Regions from separate parts of the Sphingobacterium sp. UBA7625 genome, predicted to be linked through region 1. Evidence: riboswitches for the same ligand, from Rfam matches in the RefSeq annotation. Region 1 holds a riboswitch; the other holds the start of a gene.
The links. A riboswitch is a leader RNA that binds a small molecule or an ion and turns the genes downstream of it on or off. The one in region 1 is predicted to bind thiamine pyrophosphate.

Region 1 (4,433 bases):
TTTTTCCAACATGCCCTGTGCGGCGGTATCCCGGATTTCCTGTGTAATTTTCATGGAGCAGAATTTCGGTCCGCACATGGAGCAGAAATGGGCTACTTTGGCAGCATCTGCAGGTAAAGTTTCGTCGTGGTATTCACGGGCAGTGTCGGGATCCAATGACAAGTTGAACTGATCCTCCCATCGGAATTCAAATCTCGCTTTACTCAAGGCGTTGTCGCGATACTGTGCTCCAGGATGGCCTTTGGCCAGATCTGCAGCATGCGCAGCCAGTTTGTAAGTAATGACCCCATCTTTCACATCTTTTTTGTTGGGGAGTCCAAGGTGCTCTTTTGGTGTTACATAACAGAGCATGGCACAGCCATACCATCCAATCATTGCCGCTCCAATAGCCGAAGTGATGTGGTCATATCCCGGTGCGATATCAGTGGTCAGGGGGCCTAAGGTGTAAAATGGCGCCTCGTCACAACATTCCAGCTGCTTTTCCATGTTCTCTTTGATCAGCTGCATAGGAACGTGGCCCGGCCCTTCGATCATCACCTGTACATCATGTTTCCAGGCAATCTTTGTCAACTCACCCAGGGTTTCGAGTTCGGCAAACTGGGCAGCGTCATTGGCATCTGCAATGGCGCCCGGACGCAAGCCATCACCGAGCGAAAAAGCAACATCATACTGCTTCATGATCTGGCAGATCTCTTCAAAATGAGTATAAAGAAAGTTTTCCTGATGATGAAAAAGACACCATTTGGCCATAATGGATCCACCTCTTGATACGATACCGGTTACGCGCTTTGCTGTTAAATGAATGTAGCGCAGTAGGACACCGGCATGGATGGTGAAATAAGAGACACCCTGTTCAGCCTGTTCAATCAGCGTATCCCGAAATATTTCCCAGGTGAGATCTTCGGCAACCCCTTTCACTTTTTCGAGCGCCTGATAGATCGGGACAGTACCTATCGGCACGGGTGAATTGCGGATAATCCATTCGCGGGTTTCGTGGATATTTTTGCCTGTAGACAGATCCATGATCGTATCGGCGCCCCAGCGGCAGGCCCAGACTGCTTTTTCAACCTCTTCTTCAATGCTGGAGCTGACCGCACTATTGCCGATGTTGGCATTGATTTTTACCAGGAAATTACGGCCGATAATCATCGGCTCGCTTTCAGGATGATTGATATTGTTCGGAATAATTGCTCTGCCGGCAGCGATTTCCTCCCGGACAAACTCCGGTGTAATATATTTCCCGGCAGTTCGGGCGCCAAAGTTCTCGCCCGGATGCTGATGATCCATACCGGGGGTACTATCAGCCAGCTGTGCTATCCGTTGGTTTTCGCGAATGGCAACATATTCCATCTCAGGCGTAATGATACCTTTTCTGGCATAATGCAATTGTGTCACATTTTTTCCCTGCGCCGCAACCTTGGGTTTATGGCTGTAGGCAAATCGAAGCTCGTCCAGTGTTGTATCCGCCAGACGTTCCCGACCGTAAGTCGAGCTGATGCCTTCCAGCTGTTCCACATCCTTGCGGTCCAGGATCCATTGATCCCGAAGGCGGGGAAGCCCCTTGCGGATGTCAATTTCCTGCGTCCCGTCTGTGTAGGGACCTGAGGTATCGTATATGGTAATGGGCGGATTTACTTCGATCTGGCCATTGCTCAATTTGGTAGGGCTCAACGAAATTTGACGCATAGCCACTTGGATAGGATAAAGCGTTCCGGGGACAAAAACCTTGGTGGAATTTGGAAAAGCGGTCTGTGTGATTTTTTCTGATGTCATGTGCATGGGAATTAGGTATATTGATTTGAATATGTTCCATGGGGAGTTAACCACCTTGTGTAGCGGTAATAAGCAGGATCTGGTCGCTGGATTGCAGGTGGGTTTTGGACCAGTCGTCTTTGGGAATAACCTGGTTGTTGAGTGCTACAGCGACACCTTGTGTTTTACCGGAAAGCTCAACCTGTAAAAGATCGGCTAAAGAGTTGGGCGCGGGGTCGAAAAATCGGATGTGATGATTGATTGTAAGTTCCATTCCTTTTTATTTTTTTGGTAAAACTTTAGGAATGGCCACAACAAGATACAGTAATGTATCCGGAAGACAGCTTACTTTTCCCTACGCCAGTATGATCTGGATCAGGTTATAAGGGTAAAATCTCAGCCTGCACATGCAGACACCCCTAAAGTTGGAACTAATATAGGACTATTTTGATGAAAAATCCAAAACATCGTCATTAATTTTAAATACTTCCCAACAGGACAGTATAGTTTACAATGTTGAAAATAATTAATATATTCGTTTTTGGATCAACTAAAACAATTTAACACCTCTTGTTTTTCTGCTGAATCCATCCATGATCGTTCAGGATGTAAATTCAATTCTATTGTGGGAAAAGCAAGAAATCAACATGTATAAACCAACTATGCGGAAGACTTTACTGATGACGATGCTGTGCATGGGCACAGTCCTATATGCACAGCAGCGAAAAGAATGTGTACCCATTGCGCTTAGCTGTGAGCATCTCCAAAATCCATTGGGTGTAGATAGGCAAAATCCCCGTTTGAGCTGGCAACTGGCTGATAAACGGCAGGGCGCAAAGCAATTGGCTTATCAAATTATGGTGGACACAGATTCAATGGCATTGGTGAAGAATAAAGCCGGTAGCTGGAATAGTGGAAAGCAGTTAAATTCCGACATGTTGATCCATTATAAGGGACGGGCATTGAAACCGCAGACAAAATATTTTTGGAAAGTCCTGGTCTGGGATAAAAATGGACGGCCAAGCACGTCTTCCATTGCTTCATTCGAAACCGGTATGATGGGAGTGGAGCACTGGAAGGGAAAATGGATTAGCGATAACCACAATATCCATGAACAGCCTGCACCTTATTTCAGAAGAACTTTTAAAGCTGCCAAACCGATCAAGTCGGCTCGTGCTTACGTTGCTGTGGCGGGACTTTATGAACTATCGGTAAATGGCGAAAAAATCGGCGATCACAGGCTGGATCCGATGTATACCCGATTTGATAAACGTACTTTATATGTGGTGGAAGACGTCACCCGGCAACTTCAACAGGGTGACAATGTCCTCGCCGTTGTCTTGGGAAATGGCTGGTATAATCATCAGCCTCTGGCGGTATGGGATTTTGACAAAGCCCCCTGGCGTGACCGCCCGACATTTTGTTTGGACCTGCGCATTGTTTATCAGGATGGCAGTGAGGAAACCATAAGCTCGGATCAAAGCTGGAAAACTGCTGCAGGACCTATCCGCTACAACAATATCTATACGGGCGAGCATTATGATGCCCGTCTGGAGATGCCGGGATGGGATATGCCGACCTTTGACGACACGCAGTGGCATACTGTTCGGTATCGGACCCCACCCTCCACAAACATTGTCTCACAACAGACGGTACCCATACGCCTGGTCAGATCGTATGAACCGAAATCAATGAAAAAGATCAATGACAGTACCTATGTCTTTGATATGGGACAGAATATGGCTGGCCTGACAAAGATCAAGATGCAGGGGAAAGCCGGAACTGTGGTCAGGATCAAACACGGTGAACGATTGCATGCAAATGGACGCTTGGACCAGTCGAATATTGATGTTTATTATCGTGGGAATAAAGAACTGGAGCCCTTTCAAACTGATATTCTGACGCTGAGCGGTAGGAAGGAGGATGAATTTATGGCGAAATTTGGCTATAAAGGTTTCCGCTATGTCGAACTGAGCTGCAGTGAACCGGTAGTGTTGGACAAGTCGGCTGTTACGGCTTATTTTATGCATAGCGATGTGCGCCCAATTGGCCAGCTGAAAACCTCCTCTGCCCTGATCAATGGATTATGGGAAGCAACCAATAACGCCTACTTATCCAATTTGATGGGCTACCCCACGGACTGTCCGCAGCGGGAGAAAAATGGCTGGACAGGGGATGGTCACCTCGCCATTGAAACAGCTTATTATAATTTTGATGGCATCACGGTTTACGAGAAATGGATGGCCGACCATCGGGACGAGCAACAGGAAAACGGTGTGTTGCCGGATATCATTCCCACTGGGGGCTGGGGGTACGGTACGGCAAATGGCTTGGACTGGACAAGCACCATTGCTATTATTCCATGGCAGACCTATCTGTTTTACGGCGATGCAAGCTTATTGGCGGAATGTTATGACAATATCAAACGTTATGTGGATTACGTGGACGGAATCAGTCCCAGTGGACTGACTACCTTCGGTCGGGGGGATTGGGTACCGGTCAAATCGCAGTCTAATCTTGAACTTACCTCATCGGTGTACTTTTACGTCGATGCAACGATACTGGCTTCCGCTGCAAAGATGTTTGGAAAAACAGCCGACCAGCAGAAATATGAACAATTAGGCCAAAAGATCAAAGATGCCATCAACGCTAAATTTTTGGATACGGAAAAGGGGATTTAC
Region 2 (4,433 bases), on a different contig from region 1:
TATCAGCAAGGCAAGGAACTCTCCGCAAACAATTTGTCTAATGGAATCAATTTTTACACCAAATATTTTTACAACAAATGGGGATTAATCGATTCGATACAACAGCTTCAAAACAGCAAATGGTCCTCTAGTACAATTTATCAATACTTACCGCATGCTATTCTCATTACCGATCCTGAGCGACGGTCCGCCTCCATCCATCATTTAAATGATCAATATCAAGTGGTCCGGGAGGAGTCCATCCACTTCGTTTACCAACGGATGCATTGGGTCGACTACCGTTACAATGAAAATGGGCAGCTTATTGAGGAAGTTTCAGGGCTAAATGACGCCATCGAAAACCGTAGACTGTATTATTATGATAACCCAAAAGCAGACAATTTCTCTTCGTGGCAGGTATTTGACGCCACAGGGAAGCTCACTGCCGAATCCAAAATAGCTGTGCAAGGCAACGAAAGCACCTACCTGTTTTATCGTGATGGTACATTGGAATTGAAAATAGTCTCAAAAGAACAGGGCGATTATCAATATGAGAGCACTGTATTTGATAAGCAGAATAAAATCACCTCTAAAACAATACAAACAAAGAAAAGTTCCTCCAATTCTCAATAATTAAAACGCGCAAACTGAAATAGAAGGAAGCAATAAACCATCATTTGTTATTAGTGAAAAAACGGAAATTAATAAGTCAACGTCACCCTTTGCTGTATCTTCTTGCTGTCTGGGCAAGAAGAACACAAAGAAAAGCCATTTGGTTACTGGACAATAAAAAGTATACAAAAACCAAATCTACAACAGTGTTGCAATGCCGCATCAAAAAACACCAGTCTGTTTTATTAAAGAAGCTGGGGGAAAACAATATGCAACTGCAGATCAACAAAGTGACGAATCTAAAGATTGCGGCAAAGCAAATCAATGGTATACTGATCCGCCCGGGTGAAACGTTTTCGTTTTGTAAACTGGTCGGCCAGCCCACACAAAAGAAAGGCTATCTTCCGGGGATGGAATTGTCTTTCGGTGAAGCACGGGCCGGTATTGGTGGTGGGATCTGCCAGATCTCCAATCTGATCCATTGGCTTGTTATCCATAGTCCGCTGACAGTCACAGAACGTTATCACCATTCTTTTGACCCTTTTCCCGATGATGGGCGAGTGCTACCTTTCGGAAGTGGTGCTACTGTATTTTACAACTATCGGGACTATCAGTTTACCAACAATACAGTCTACACGTTTCAGATCAATCTCTGGTTTACCGAAAAATGTCTTGAAGGTGAACTGAGGATCGATCAGGAACTCGATTTTGCCTATCACGTCATTGAAAAAGAGCATCAATTCCTTAAAATCGGAGATCAATTCTACCGAAAAAATGAAATCTGGCGGGAAAAGTTCCTAAAATTTCAGGGCGGAAAGGTTGTTGATACAGAACTCCTGACTAAAAATTTTGCCCGTGTCACTTATATCCCACCGGACTATTTGGAACTGCCAGCTGAAGACAATATAACGTCTTAAGTACACCGAATTCATCGTTGAGAGCAATACTATTCTTGGCAAATAGACTTGCCTGCCATTGATCATTACTTGCCTATCGCTTCCCTCGTATATGCCCAGTCTATTTTGCTCGCTCGAATGCGGCTGAAAATACACGCGCATTCCGGTCTATTGATTAACGTCTAGTTTTACTATTCCGGGACTGAATAAAACACTCGTTATAAAAAGTCCTTTTTTTTGTCTAAGTTTGATATGGCTTTGGGGGTATTCTGTATAGAATTGAGATAGTCCCTTCGAACCTGATTCGGTTTATACCGGCGTAGGGAAAAGCAACCGCTTAGGTATAATGAAATATACCCGACAGCCCATCTGTCTCATTTCTTCCTGACAAAGCCACCTGCAAATATAGAAAACAAAAGGAATGGAAGATTTAATTATCGATCTGTTAGCACAGGTCAGAAGACAAAAACCACTTGTACATAATATTACGAATTTGGTGGTGATGAATAACACCGCCAATGCGCTTCTCGCTCTTGGAGCTTCTCCGGTCATGGTTCACAGTCCATCGGAAGTACGCGAGGTTGTTGACCTTGCCCAGTCGTTGGTACTTAACATCGGCACATTGAGTGAACTTACCGCCGAGTCCATGCTTGTAGCAGCAGAACACGCCAATAACATTGGCCGGCCTTGGGTATTGGATCCTGTGGGTGCGGGAATATCCGCTTTTCGCAATGACTTATTGGCAAATCTCCTGGAACTAAAACCAACCGTTATCCGGGGAAATGCATCGGAGATCATGAGCCTTTACAATTTCAACCAGGTCAATACCAAAGGCGTAGACAGCACGGCAGATAGTAAGGACGCGATTGGCTTTGGTAAAGCACTACAAGAACAATTGGGGTCTATCATCTGTATCTCCGGAAAGGTAGATTATGTCCTGTCCAAACAGCACACCGCTGAGGTGCACAATGGACACCCCTTGATGCCCCAGGTTACTGGACTTGGCTGTAGCGCAACTGCACTCATTGGTGCATTTTTAGCGGTCACAGACCATCCCTTTGAAGCAGCGACCGCCGGTGTCTCCCTTTTGAGTTTAGCAGGTGAACTGGCAACAGCGCGATCTTCGGGTCCAGGCTCCTTACAGGTGAATCTCTATGATGAGCTCTATCTGCTGAATGATGAGCGTATCCGGATGCATCTCAACCTGAAACATTATGGCAATTAATCCCCTATTTCCTTACCCCTTGTATCTGGTTATCTCCGAACAGGACTGTTACCCACAATCTTGGCTCCATGTTGCCGAAGAAGCCATAATCGGCGGTGTAGATATCATTCAATTACGCGAAAAGAATGAAACGCCAGCAGGTTTTTTGGAAAAAGCAAAGAAGTTAAAACAGATTACCGATCGTTACGGAATCCCATTGATCATTAATGACGCTGTGGATATTGCAATTGAAATCGAAGCATGGGGGGTGCATGTCGGACAAAGCGATCGTCGACCTTTAGAAATAAAGGAAAAATACGGACAGCGTCTTCAAATTGGCTGGTCGCTCGAAGATCGGTCACAACTTGACAGCAAACAGATGATCGCCGTAGACCATCTTGGTGTCAGTCCAATTTTTCCAACAAAAACAAAAACAGACACCATTACAACCTGGGGAATCAGTGGACTGGGTGAGCTACGGAATTTAACCGAAAAGCCCTTGATCGCCATTGGCGGCATGAACCTGGATACCAGCGCAAGTGCCTGGCTGTCTGGCGCAGATTCCATCGCGGTCGTCTCGGCAATTTGCCAAAGTAAAAATCCAAGAGAGCGTAGCGCTCAATTAAAGGAATTATTAACATGAAAATAGTGAAACAATACACAGTGCCCACAGTTCTGAGCATAGCGGGGTTTGATGGTAGCGGCGGAGCTGGCATCCAAGCCGATACGAAAACCATATCAGCCCTGGGATGTTATGCAATGAACGTCTTAACGGCATTACCAATACAAAACACACAAGGGGTGCGGAATATTTACGAGATACCGACCCAAGCAGTGCGTGAGCAGCTGGATGCGATCTTCGACGATATTTATCCGGATGCGATCAAAATCGGGATGGTTCATAACATTGAGCTTGTCGAACTGATCAGCAGCTATTTGAAAGATTACCGTGGAACAATCGTATTTGATCCTGTGATGGTGTCGACAAGTGGTCACAAATTGATCAATGATGACACAATACAGGCATGTATGGACTTGCTTTTTCCACAAGCCACAATTATCACTCCCAACCTGGATGAAGTCAGTGTACTTGTCGGACGAACCATAGCTGAGGTCAAAGAAATGGAAAAAGCAGGCATTGAACTTCTTGAAAAAGGATGTCAGTCAGTCCTTATTAAAGGTGGACACCTCCAGACAAGCGAACTCACCTCCCTCCTCTTTCAGCAACATGCGTCACCATTGGTGTTTAAATCACAAAAAATTGACAGCAAAAATACACATGGATCCGGCTGCTCTCTTTCTTCAGCAATAGCGAGCCAGTTGGCGCAGCAATTCCCTCTTGCTGAGGCTGTCGCTACTGCTTTAGATTATGTCCACGAGGCAATCAAAGGCAGCAAGGATCTCGTGATTGGCAAAGGAAATGGGCCACTTAATCATTTCCACAACCCTTCTAAACTTATTATTCATGAAATGGAGCGATAAAGCCTGGGATGCTATTAGACCAATTTATGCTGATATCTTAGCGATGCCCTTTATTTCTGAACTGAGCAATGGCAGTCTACCGCTGGACAAATTTCAATTCTATATGCGCCAGGATGCGTTCTATCTGGAAGAATTTGGACGTGTATTAGCTTTTATCGGTGCAAAGAGTGCAGACAATCAACAAGCCCTGGATTATTTTGAATTTGGACGCAATGCGCTTATCGTCGAAAAAGCGCTCCATGAAAACTATTTTAAAGAAT

Region 2: linked by a shared signal. The riboswitch ahead of thiM (hydroxyethylthiazole kinase) and the one ahead of thiS (sulfur carrier protein ThiS) in region 1 are both predicted to bind thiamine pyrophosphate.

The regions. Positions count from the first base shown of each region.
Region 1 is NZ_DLJD01000027.1:5,070-9,502, reverse strand. It holds gene thiC (phosphomethylpyrimidine synthase ThiC) at 1-1,773, opposite strand, end outside; gene thiS (sulfur carrier protein ThiS) at 1,820-2,026, opposite strand; TPP riboswitch at 2,088-2,183, opposite strand; gene B4G94_RS11530 (alpha-L-rhamnosidase) at 2,415-4,433, shown strand, end outside.
Region 2 is NZ_DLJD01000021.1:27,787-32,219, forward strand. It holds gene B4G94_RS07540 (hypothetical protein) at 1-612, shown strand, start outside; gene B4G94_RS07545 (VanW family protein) at 666-1,508, shown strand; TPP riboswitch at 1,738-1,830, shown strand; gene thiM (hydroxyethylthiazole kinase) at 1,909-2,712, shown strand; gene thiE (thiamine phosphate synthase) at 2,702-3,334, shown strand; gene thiD (bifunctional hydroxymethylpyrimidine kinase/phosphomethylpyrimidine kinase) at 3,331-4,173, shown strand; gene tenA (thiaminase II) at 4,157-4,433, shown strand, end outside.